Regions from separate parts of the Dorea ammoniilytica genome, predicted to be linked through region 1. Evidence: predicted binding sites of a transcription regulator. Region 1 holds the regulator's gene; each other region holds the start of a gene.

Region 1 (3,220 bases):
GTTCTACCGACAGCACGTCATTACCACTGACGACAGAAGGCTCCAGCTTTAAATGAATATCCGTATGAAGCTCCAGAGGCTTTTCTACAGGCTGAATACGTTCCAGCATCTTCTCACGGCTTTCTGCACGCTTAATAGACTTCTCCCGGTTGAAAGAGCGGAGTTTTTCAATAACAGCTTCCTGATGTTTGATCTCACGCTGTTGATTTAAGTATTCTTTTAATCTTGCTTCACGGAGCATTTCTTTTTTCTCGGCGTAAGCAGAGTAATTGCCTTGAAATACGGAAAGTTTACCCATTTCTACTTCAATAACCTTTGTAACAACTTTATTCAGAAAATATCGGTCATGGGATACAATCAATACCGCTCCAAAATAATTCAATAAGTAGGTCTCCAACCATGCAATGGAATTCAGATCCAGGTGGTTGGTAGGCTCGTCCAACAGAAGAATATCTGGTCTGGTAAGCAGAAGCTTACTGAGAGATACGCGAGTCTTCTGACCGCCGGACAACGTATCTACGGGCTTGTCAAACTCATCCTCAGCAAAGCCGAGACCTTTTAATACACCGACAATCTCGCTTTCATAGGAGTAACCATCTGCCAGTTCAAAGGCACTGGTCAGATTGTGATAAGTATTCAACCGGCTTTCCAGTTCATCGCCGGTCAGGTCTTTTAATTCTTTTTCAATCTCGCGGATCCGTGATTCCATAGCAATGACATCGGCCTTGGCTGAACGTACTTCTTCGTAGATTGTATTGCCGGATACCAGCTCCTGATGCTGGGACAGATAACCAAGTGTCTTACCTTTTGTAAGGGTGATCGTACCGCCATCAGCTGTAAGATCGCCGACGATCATTTTCAGAAGAGTAGACTTGCCGGCACCATTGATACCGACAAGGGCTGCTTTTTCATGGTCTTCTATATGAAAAGAGCCATTTTGTATAATAACGTGTTCCCCAAATGCTTTGGAAACATCATGACATGCTAAAATCATGATACACCTCCATAATTCTCTGTGTATCATTATACCGAAAAGAACAGAAAATACAACTAAAGTTAATGAAAGTTTGTACAAAAGTTTGACTTTGCGTTAACAATCCGATATAATTATTCCATAATATTATGGGTAGGTGAACAACAGTGGAGACAAGAAAGATTTCTCAGGCGGTAATTCGCAGACTTCCAAGATATTACCGATATCTGGGTGAATTATTAGAAGATGGTGTCGAACGTATATCATCTAATGATTTAAGTAAAAGAATGAAACTTACTGCATCACAGATTCGACAGGATTTGAACAACTTTGGCGGATTTGGTCAGCAGGGATATGGTTATAATGTAAAATATCTTCATACTGAAATTGGTAAAATCCTTGGATTGGAGAACAAGCATAATTTTATAATCGTTGGCGCAGGTAATTTGGGACAGGCTTTGGCAAATTATTCACATTTTGAAAATCAAGGATTTATCCTGAAAGGTATCTTTGATGTGAATCCTACACTGAGAGGTATGTCAATTCGTGATGTGCCGGTTCGTATGATGAGTGAGATGAAAGATTTCATTAAAGAGAATAATATCGAGATTGCAGTTCTTACAATTCCGAAGGAATGCGCAATTGATGTGGCGAAGGATCTGGTAGATGCCGGTATTCAGGCCATCTGGAATTTTGCGCATGTAGATCTGAATGTACCGGATAATGTAATTGTAGAAAGTGTACATTTATCAGAAAGCTTAATGAGATTATCTTATAATATCAGTCGATATAATGAGGATCATGCAGACAAATAACAGACAGAATAATGGCGTGTAATGCGGGCTGTGAAAGCAGACTTCTTTACACGTCGTTTTTTTTGCAGTGATCTGCGCCTAAGGCAGAAAGGAAGTATATGCAGTATTTATTAAATGCGGAACAGATGAAAAGTGCGGATAGTCATACTATACAGGATCTGGGAGTTTCATCCAGAACACTGATGGAACGGGCTGCTGCGGCCTGTACTGATTATATAGAAGAACAAAAGTGGCCGCTGACACATGTATGCATTGTGTGTGGATCAGGAAATAACGGAGGCGATGGCTTTGCTATTGGAAGTATTCTGAAAGAGAAAGGCTGCCAGGTGACAGCAGTATTTGCCGGACGGATGACAAGCCGAACAGAAGAGTGTATATATCAGATGGATCAGTTCAAACAGTGTGGAGGAACGCTGCTTACAGAATGGCAGGATAATGATTACAGCATTGTAATTGATGCATTGTTTGGTGTAGGATTGAATCGTGAGATTACAGGACACTATCTGGAAATGCTTCAACATATGAATATGTCATCAGGACGGAAACTCGCGGTTGATATTCCGTCCGGTATCTCAGCTACGGATGGACGTGTATTCGGTGAAGCGTTTCAGGCAGATGCAACCGTAACATTCCAGGAACGAAAGCTGGGTCTGTTTCTGTTTTCCGGTGCATTGTATACCGGAAAAGTCTGCGTGACAGATATCGGAATTGACAGTTTTACAGTAAAGGAACAGCTGGATACTGCATATGCATTAGAAATGAGTGATATTGCCAAACTTCTGCCTGAACGTCCGCCATATGCGCATAAAGGTACATTTGGAAAATTATTATTAATTGCCGGAAGCAGTGGAATGGCAGGAGCTGCATTCTTAAGCGCCTGTGCTGCTTATCGCATGGGAGCAGGACTTGTACGCATTTATACCACTGAAGATAACCGAAGTATATTACAGCAGCTGATTCCGGAAGCTATTATCACAACATATACGGAATATGACAAAGCAAGTCTTCTGTCGGTACTGGAGTGGGCTGATGCAGTCTGTATAGGATCAGGTCTTGGAAGATCTGATGTCGCAGATCTGATTGTAAATACCGTTTTGAAAGAAATAAATGTGCCATGTCTGATTGATGCGGACGGAATTAATATATTGGCGGCGCATCCGGAATGGAAGGACCAGCTGGCAGAAGGCAATTATGTACTGACTCCACATTTGAAGGAATTATCCAGATTAACAGGACGGCCTGTCAACGAGATACAAATGCATCGAAGAGAGGTCCTGGAACAGACGGCAAGAACTTTAGATGTTACTCTGGTACAAAAAGATGCACGTACTTTTGTGGGAGCAAAGGGCAGAAGAATGTATGTGAATCTTACTGGAAATGCTGCAATGGCAAAAGCAGGTTCCGGAGATGTGCTGGCCGGAATTATTGGCGG
Region 2 (3,220 bases), on a different contig from region 1:
GGTGCAAATTCACCGGAGTCCAGTGCGTTCTGCATGATCTCACTAAGCCATACATAATAAAAACGCTTGTGATCGGACAAGGAACGCTTGTCTTTAGTGACCAGCTGGGCTGAGTACAGATAAGCAACCAGGCTGACGTCAATACTGGTTTCGATCATATAAAATAATTCATGATTTAAGAATAATAATTTGTCGTAGGACGATAAGTTGGGGTCTACTACATTATATAATTCTTCATATTTTTCATCAAACAGATAAGACAATGTATTCAAAAGCCCTTCTTTACTCTTGAAATAATGATAAAAGGTACCTTTTGATGTCTTGGATGCTGTGATGATGTCTTCTACTGTGGTGTCGTCATATCCGTTTTTGTAAAACAGATTCCATGCAGACTTAACGATACGGCTTTTGGTGGATTGTCGTTTCCGCGGCATATAATCATTCCCCTTCTGTTATGGTATAACGTGTGGAGAGATAACCGATAGATGGAACAGGTTTATACCTTCTAAAAAAGGCGAGTTCTATTAAGAACCCGCCTTCGGTTGCTCTCCACGTGATTATATCACAGATTAACCAATTAAGAAACCATATTTTAACTTGTCTTCCGGATCGATCAGGTATGTACCAACACCTGTCAGGTTAGCTGTACCTGTGATCATAGGAATGACTGCATCGTAATCACTGATCTTGGTTTCTTCTTTAATAACACCCTTGAAAGTGGTTCCGATGAAGCTTTCGTAGATAAATTCTTCGCCAATACCGATCTCGCCCCATTTGTGCAGAGTAGCAAGCTTAGCACTTGTACCTGTTCCGCATGGTGAACGGTCAGCCTGAGCATCTCCGAATACTACGACATTTCTCATGGTAGCATGATCCGGATTAGGAGTTGGTCCGTAGAACTCTACGAGGTCAACTTCTGTGATGTCCAGTGTCGGATGCTGAATTTCAACCTGCTCGTTGATCAGGTCGCGCATCTTCATGCCAAGAGCGATGTACTCAGGTACTGTCTTAGCATTGATAGGTCCAATGTCAAGTTTGGTAGTATCTACCAGTGCGAAGAAACTTCCGCCGAATGAGATAGTATAAGGAATCTCTTTTCCGTCAACAGTAACGGTAAGGTTATCCTTATATACAAATGCAGGTACGTTAGTAAGTGTAACACCAGTTACCTTTCCGTTCTTAACTTCTGCAGTTGTACGAATGAGTCCGGCAGGTGCCTCAAGAACTACGCTGTTCTCTCCTTCGTGAGATTCAACGAGTCCAGCCTCGATTGCTACAGTAACAGCTCCGATGGTGCAGTGTCCGCACATGTTCAGGTATCCGCCTGTATCCATGAAAATAACACCAAGATCGGCTTCTTTATCGATTGGCTCGCAGAGAAAAGCTCCGAACATATCATGATGTCCTCTAGGCTCTAACATAAGAGCTGTACGAACATGATCATAATTCTTTTCCATCCAATCTTTCTTCTCGATCATTGTGTTGCCTTCTGGTTCAGGGAATCCTCCGATGACCATACGACAGAACTCGCCAACTGTGTGTGCATCTACTACCTGAAGTGCAGCCTCAAATCGGTCAAAGTTCACATTTGCTTTCAATTCCATAGCATTACCCTCCTTTAAAGTCATAATTTATAGATAAATTCTATAAATAACATAAGTGAAAAAATAACAAGTATTGATAAAATCTATGATAATGTATTTGTAAAAAAACAATTTAATACGGTAAAATGATGAAATATTAACAAATAGACCGTATTCTATAACCCGGTCTAGTCTGTCGTCTAGTACCGGGTTCAATCTTTCTATACTCATTATGGCTGAAATGCCTTGAAAAGTCAATGGTTTTTTGATATTATAAAAATGTGAAAAAGCTCTTGAAATAAGGCTTTTTATGTGTTATCTTAAGTAGGCATGATATGTAATACGGGGGTAGATGGGCAACTGGTGTGCCTCCTGGTCTTCAAAACCAGTGTTGGGCGTTAGGAGCGTCCTGGGTGGGTTCGATTCCCACATGCCTCCGCCAAAAGAAAGCTATTGAAGTATATAGAAAAAGATAGTCTTTTGACAAACATGATAAAAGTTTGACAGAATAAATTGCCTATAGATTTTACCTATAGATACAATCGGATAAGTTGGGCGGGATAGGTTCAAAGTATTTCGTCTTTACTTAATATAATAACAATCAAAGTATGAGAAAAGGAGATGTGTGTCATGGAAAAAGTACAGTTATTATTACGTCAGCACGTAGGTGCACCTTGTGCCCCATGCGTAGCTGTAGGTGATAAGGTAAAAAAAGGTACATTGATTGCCACACCAACAGGCTTGGGAGCTAATATCTTCTCAAGTGTTTACGGTGAAGTATCTGAGATCCTTGAAGACCGTATCGTCATCAAGGCAGATGCAGAACAGCCAGATGAGTTCGTGCCGATTGATGTGCCGGAAGATGCATCAAAGCTTGATATGATCAAAGCAGCTGGTATTGTAGGTATGGGTGGAGCCGGATTCCCGACAGGAATTAAGCTGAATATTGACTTATCCGCAACAGAGCAGGGTGAGTTCAGAGAGGATATCAACCCAGAGCTTCCAAAAGACTTCAAACTGGAGCACAGCTACATTCTGATCAACGACTCTGAGTGTGAGCCGGGTCTTGCTCACAATATTAAGCAGACTATTGAGCAGACAGACAAAGTTATCCGTGGAGTAAAATACTGCATGGAGATTACAAAAGCAGATAAAGCAATCTTTGCTATTAAGAAGAAGAACAGAGAGGCAGTTCTTAAACTTCTGGATGCTTTGAAGGATGAGGAGAACATTTCCGTTCACCTGCTTCCGGATATCTACCCGATGGGTGAAGAGCGTGCCGTAGTTCGTGAGTGTCTGGGCGTTAACCTTGATACCACACAGCTTCCGTCAGCAGCAAGATCGGTTGTAATCAACCTCGAAACAGTTGCTAAGATCGCTGAAGCTATCGAAGAGAAGAAACCATGTATTTCTAAGAATGTTACAGTTCGCGGTAATATCAAGGGCGGCAGCGAAGCTCATGTATTTATGGATGTTCCAGTTGGTATCTCTGTAGGAGAGCTGATCGAGATGGCAGGTGGACTTGATAAAGATGATTCAGTTGGTGAGATCATCATGGGTGGTGCGTTCACAGGACGTGCAGCAGAGCTTGATGAGCCTACAACTAAGACAACAGGTGCAATTCTTACAACATATAG
Region 3 (3,220 bases), on a different contig from region 1:
TAACTTTGTCGATCGTGTCAGACACGGAAAAGTAGTGGATTATATAGGAATCCGCACCCACTGGGAAAAGTTCTCTTCCATTACCTATAATGTGGGAGACTTTGCTATCTTTGCAGGTGCGGTTATGACTGTACTATCTGAATTTTTTCAGAATAAAAATTAATAATCAGCGGCAGCTTATTTTATATCAAAGAACTCCTTGATCTGTCCCAGGATGATGTCCATCAGTCTGGTGCGTGCCTCTACACTTGCCCATGCAATGTGTGGAGTGATCAGGAGTTTTTTGCTGTCTTTGATCCGTCCTAACGGATTATCGGCAAGCATTGGTTCTACGCGGAGTACATCCAGTCCGGCAGCGGCAATCTCGCCGTTCTCCAGTGCGTCAGCCAGATCTTCTTCGACCACGATCGGTCCTCGTCCAACATTAATAAAGATACAGCTTGATTTCATTTTGCTCAGGGCATCCTTATTAATAAGATTCTCTGTATATTTATTCAATGGTGCATGTACAGAGATAATATCGGATTCTGCATATAAGGTGTCCAAATCTACCTGATGATAGCCGTCCTGAGCCGTTCTTCCGGATGCAGAAGCGTAGATGACATTGGCACCAAATGCGGATGCAATCGCAGCTACACGGCGTCCGATGTTGCCAAGACCTATGATTCCCCAGGTTTTACCTTTTATCTCGCAAAAACGCTCATCGAAGTGAGTGAATACGGTGTCTTGCGTATAGGCTCCATCTTTCACATAGTCATCATAGTAACGGAGCTTTTCCAACAGATAGAAGAGCATGGCAAATGTATGCTGCGCCACAGATTCGGTAGAATAGTCTGCTACATTGCGCCATGCGATACCGTGGCTGTCCAGATAATCCTTGTCCAGATTGTTGGTTCCTGTTGCAGTCAGGCAGACCAGCTTCAGGTTCTTAGCTGCACCTATGGTGGCTTTGTTGACAGGGATCTTGCTGAGCACGGCTACATCTGCATCAGCAATCAGTTCCGGTGTCTGTTCGGCAGTTGCGATTGGGTATTTAACGACTTCTCCAAGAGCATCAAATCCGGAGAGATCAATGTCATCTCCAATACTCTGTGCTTCTAAAAAAACGATTTTCATGGCTTATCCTCCTAAAAAATTCCGTATACATTGTAACGCATCTTTTTCAGAATAGTCAATCTAAATAGAGTGTAGGCAAATGTGAACAAAAGAATAAAAATAGAACACGCTCTGATTGTTAAAAATGTATAAAAACGTGTGCAGTTTAGACTGATAATTAGCCAAAAAAACAAATAAAAAAAGTCAATTGACTGACAAAATACACAAAAGATGGAATGTGATTGATAAGAATGGTAGTAATTAGTACTACTAAACACTATTTAAAGATAATTATTTCACAAGTAGTGAAAAAATTAACCTGTGTGACACAAAAATGTCAGTAAATTTGACAAAAAAGACTTGAAAATTGCAAAATAATATGGCACAATACAGTCAGAGATTAGAGCCAAACAAAAATACATATTAAGGAGGAAGTTATGGCAAAGAAAGAAGAAATCAAAGCACCGGAAGTTAGCACACCAGAAGTTAATACACCTGAATGGCTGGAGCAGAAGATGGCCAAGATGAAAGAGGCCCAGAAGATCTTCGCAACATACACTCAGGAACAGGTTGATAAGATCTTTTTCGAAGCGGCTATGGCAGCTAATAAGGCACGTATTCCGCTGGCAAAGATGGCAGCCGAAGAGACAGGAATGGGAATCGTAGAAGATAAGGTAATCAAGAACCATTACGCAGCAGAGTATACTTATAATAAATATCGTCACTTGCAGACATGTGGTGTTCTGGAAGAGGATCCGGCATATGGTATTAAGAAGATCGCTGAGCCGGTTGGCCTGGTAGGAGCTATCATTCCTACAACGAACCCGACATCTACAGCTATCTTCAAGACATTGATCTGTCTGAAGACAAGAAACGCAATCATCATCAGCCCACATCCACGTGCTAAGAAATGTACAAGAGCAGCAGCTATGCTGGTAGCAGAAGCAGCTGTAAAAGCTGGTGCACCGGAAGGTATCATCGACTGTCTGGAAGAGCCAACAGTTGAGATGTCCGGTCTGATCATGGCAAATGCAGATGAGATCCTTGCAACAGGTGGTCCGGGAATGGTAAGAGCAGCTTACTCATCAGGAAAGCCGGCACTTGGTGTAGGACCTGGTAACACACCGGTTATCATGGATTCAAGCTGTGATATTCAGAAATCTGTATACTCAGTCATCCATTCTAAGACATTTGATAATGGTATGATCTGTGCTTCTGAGCAGTCTGTAACAGCAATCGCAGACATTTATGACGAAGTACGCGCTGAGTTTATCAAACGTGGATGTCATATGCTTAATAAGAAAGAACTCGATATGGTACGCGAGATTATCCTGACACCTGCAGGAAGCGTTAATCCTAAGATCGTAGGACAGCCGGCAGCAGAGATTGCTAAATTAGCTGGATTTGAAGTACCTGCAGATACCAAGATCCTGATTGGTGAGGTTACATCTGTAGATGTATCAGAGCCATTTGCACATGAGAAGCTGTCTCCGGTACTTGCTCTTTACAAAGCAAAAGATTATGAGACCGCACTTCAGATGGCTGAGCAGCTTGTATCTGACGGTGGATACGGACATACATCATCTCTGTACATCAATGTAAATGAAAAAGAGAAGATGGCTGAGCATGCAGCACGCATGAAGACTTGCCGTATTCTGATCAACACACCTTCTTCTCACGGTGGTATTGGTGACCTTTATAACTTCGGATTAGCTCCGTCACTGACATTGGGATGCGGCTCTTACGGCGGCAACTCTGTATCAGAGAACGTAGGTCCGAAACACCTGCTGAACATCAAGACCGTTGCCGAAAGGAGAGAAAATATGCTGTGGTTCAGAACACCTCAGAAGGTATACTTTAAGAAGGGCTGCCTGCCAGTAGCACTGGATGAATTAAAGAATTATTATGATAAGAAAAAAGCGTTTATCGTAACTGACGGATTCCTGTTCAGCAGCGGTATGACAGCTCCTATTACTGATAAACTTGATGAGATGGGCATTCAGTATGCATGCTTCTATGAAGTAGCACCGGATCCGACACTTCAGATCGCAAGAAAAGGTCTGGAGCAGTTAAAGGCATTCCAGCCAGATGTAATCATCGCTCTTGGCGGTGGATCATCTATGGA
Region 4 (3,220 bases), on a different contig from region 1:
TGCTGTCTCGCATCCTACCAGACCACCACCAAGGATCAGGATCTCACCTTTGGCTTCTGCCTTACCAGCCAGAACATCCTCTGCTGTAACAATGTCAGCTCCATCTACGCCCGGAAGATCCGGTGTAGCGAACTCAGAACCGATAGCTACTACTACATGATCCGGTTTGATCTCAGCGATCATCTCTGGTGTAACAGTTGTATTTGTCTTGATCTCGATGCCAAGTCTTTCACATTCTTTGATCTCCCAGTCAACAGCTGCTTCAAATTCCTGTTTCTTAGGAGCTTTACCAGCTAATCTGAATCTTCCGCCTGCTCTCTCAGATGCTTCGTAGATTGTCGGATTGTGTCCACGTTTCTTCAGGATCTCTGCTGTTACCAGACCACCGATACCTCCACCGATGACCATAACATTCTTAGCCTTTTCAGCCTTTGGCATACCTTTGTATTCCAGGCAGAGCATTGGGTTACGTGTACATGTGATATGTGTAGCCTTTGGATCGATAACCTTGTCGTAGCATCCTTCTGTACATCCGATACAACGACGGATCTCATCCTCACGACCTTCTCTTGCTTTATTACACCACTCTGGATCAGCCAGCTGTGCACGTCCGATAGCGATCATGTCGATCTCGCCGTCTTCGATCAGCTTGTTAGCAAGTGCTGGCATGTTAACACGTCCAACACCGATTACCGGGATGTTAACTGCTTTCTTGATCTTAGCGATGTTTTCCATATTGAAACCTGGCTCAAGGTTATATGGCGGTACTTCGTATACTGTTGCAAGGCTTCGTGCATTACCTCTTGAAAGGTCGATTGCATCTACACCTGCTTCTTCTGCCCAGTTAACGAACTGGATAGTCTCTTCTACAGTTGTATTCTTAGGAAGTAACTCATCTACTGCATCCAGACGCATAAGCAGTGGCATATCCTCTGGCATGTTAGCACGCATCTCGCGGATAACTTCCAGATTGAAGCGGCAACGATTCTCCAGGCTCTGGTTACCATACTCATCTGTACGGTTGTTCAGAGACGGATTCATAAATTCGTGTGGAAGATATGTATGTGCTCCATGGAACTCCAGTGCATCAAATCCAGCTTCTACAGCCAGTTTAGCAGACTCTCCGAACTGCTTAATGATCTCATGGATACGCTCTACTGTAACTGTATCCGGTGTCTCTTCTACGTTTGTCTTGTCAAAGAAGTCAGCCGGTACGAATCCTCCGTGCCAGATCTGAACAGCTGCCTTACCACCATTTTCATGGATTGCTTCAGTTACTTTCTTCAGTTCATCTCTGTCTGCTTCACTATACAGTCCGAAATATAAATACGCATGACATTCTTTACAAATAGATACCAGCTCTACAATGTTCAGTCCGCATCCACCTGCTGCACGTGCTGCGTGGTACTGAATCATATCATCTGCTACGTGATGTTTGTCCTTAACCATCTTGGTATTCATACCAGGAAGTACAATTCTGTTCTTCAGTTCAAGACCTCTCAATTTAATTGGAGAAAACAATGCATCATAACTCATTTTGAAATCGTCCTCTTTTCTTTCATTATTAAATAGGTTAACTAGGTTAACAGGAGTCATCGTTCCGCCATACGATCCAGACCGGTACGGGAATCACTTGTCTGAATATATAATCGGAAGCTGTTCGTTATACGGTAGTAAATAGTATCTCTAGCTTTACCTTCCCTTTAAAAGCTTGTCTAAATTTTAACACGAGCACATACTATGTGTCGGAACAAATTCCCAAATATAGTGCACAAGCAATGTACAAAAAATCAATTTTTCCTATCACATTTTTCTAATTAATCATTTTTTCTTTTTTATGCTTGTAGTGTTTTTGCATTTTTTGTCTGCATTTGCAGAAGTGAATTGTCATGATTTTTTCGAAAAATGTAGATTATTTAACAAAAAAATGTGAAACACCGTCTTCGAGATTCGTTTATACTATGCTCAACAGATAAATTTTCGATATGTTCAGGAGGGAACAAAATGATCACAGATATGAAAGATGCAAAGATCTTCCAGCCTCTTCAGCTTGGAAGAACAACTTTAAAAAACCGTATTGCAATGGCTCCAATGAGCATGCATTATGAAGCAACTAACGGAACTGTACCAAAACAGTTGGCAGACATCTTCGTCCGTCGTGCAGAAGGCGGCGCAGGATACGTAGTAATCGACGCTGTAACTGTTGACCACAAATATTGGTATATTGGAAAGACTACTGCTCTTGATAAGGACTCTCTGGTTCCTCAGTTCAAGAGATTCGCAACTCGTGTAAAAGATGCAGGAAGCGAACTGATCCCACAGATCATTCACCCGGGTCCGGAATCTATCTGCGCTATGAAAGGTATTACTCCGATCGGACCATCTATAAATACAAATGCAAATGGTGATGTTTCAAGACCGGCTACTATTAAAGAGATCCAGAAGATCATCAAACAGTATGGAAAAGCTGCACGCCGTGCAGAAGAAGCAGGATGCGGCGGTATCGCATTACACGCAGCACATGCTTACATGCTTCCAGGTGCATTCCTTTCTCCACTGCGTAACAAACGTATGGATGAATACGGCGGAACAATCGATAACCGTGCTCGTCTGATCCTTGAGATCATTGAAGAATGTCGTAAAAACGTAAGCGAAGACTTCCCGATCATCCTTCGTATCTCTGGTTCAGAGCGTATCGAAGGTGGTAACAGTCTGGAAGAAATGTTATACCTTGCTCCGAAGTTCGAGGCAGCCGGCGTTAATATGTTAGAAGTATCCGGTGGTGTTCAGTACGAAGATATGCAGGATATCATCCCATCACACAGCAAGAAGATCGGACGTAACGTATACGAAGCTTCTGAGATTAAGAAAGTTGTTAATATCCCTGTATTCGTTGTTGGTAAGATCAACGACATCCGCTATGCTGCAGATATCGTAGAGCGTGGACTGGTAGACGGTGTTTCTCTCGGACGTCCGTTACTTGCAGATCCTGATCTTCCGAACAAAGCCCGTGAGAACCGTTTTGATGACATCACACCATGTGCTTCATGCGGCGGACGTTGTGTAACTCCTAAGGATCCACAGCATCCGGTATGTCAGTGTCACATCAACCCATTGGTTGGTCACGAATACGATTATCCATTTAACCCGGTTGATACTCCGAAGAACGTACTGGTTGTCGGAGCAGGTCCTGGCGGAATGTACGCAGCCGTAATCGCAG

Evidence for each region. Region 1 encodes Rex, which represses fermentation and respiration genes when NADH is low (regulators of the CRP and FNR family bind a similar motif). Its sites were predicted from a motif close to ATTGTTAANTANTTAACAAT; they were not measured.
Region 2: OCV65_RS03165 (proline racemase family protein) is a predicted target of Rex. The motif match lies at 1,729-1,748, and genes of this name have one in related genera.
Region 3: adhE (bifunctional acetaldehyde-CoA/alcohol dehydrogenase) is a predicted target of Rex. The motif match lies at 1,379-1,398, and genes of this name have one in related genera.
Region 4: OCV65_RS09765 (oxidoreductase) is a predicted target of Rex. The motif match lies at 1,905-1,924, and genes of this name have one in related genera.

The regions. Positions count from the first base shown of each region.
Region 1 is NZ_JAOQJV010000001.1:386,384-389,603, reverse strand. It holds gene OCV65_RS01895 (ABC-F family ATP-binding cassette domain-containing protein) at 1-994, opposite strand, end outside; gene OCV65_RS01890 (redox-sensing transcriptional repressor Rex) at 1,141-1,788, shown strand; gene OCV65_RS01885 (NAD(P)H-hydrate dehydratase) at 1,887-3,220, shown strand, end outside.
Region 2 is NZ_JAOQJV010000002.1:205,582-208,801, forward strand. It holds gene OCV65_RS03160 (TetR/AcrR family transcriptional regulator) at 1-434, opposite strand, end outside; gene OCV65_RS03165 (proline racemase family protein) at 570-1,604, opposite strand; tRNA gene OCV65_RS03170 (tRNA-Sec) at 1,928-2,025, shown strand; gene OCV65_RS03175 (proline reductase-associated electron transfer protein PrdC) at 2,214-3,220, shown strand, end outside.
Region 3 is NZ_JAOQJV010000010.1:66,048-69,267, forward strand. It holds gene lspA (signal peptidase II) at 1-163, shown strand, start outside; gene OCV65_RS08780 (D-2-hydroxyacid dehydrogenase) at 178-1,116, opposite strand; gene adhE (bifunctional acetaldehyde-CoA/alcohol dehydrogenase) at 1,533-3,220, shown strand, end outside.
Region 4 is NZ_JAOQJV010000013.1:18,391-21,610, reverse strand. It holds gene OCV65_RS09770 (oxidoreductase) at 1-1,536, opposite strand, end outside; gene OCV65_RS09765 (oxidoreductase) at 2,005-3,220, shown strand, end outside.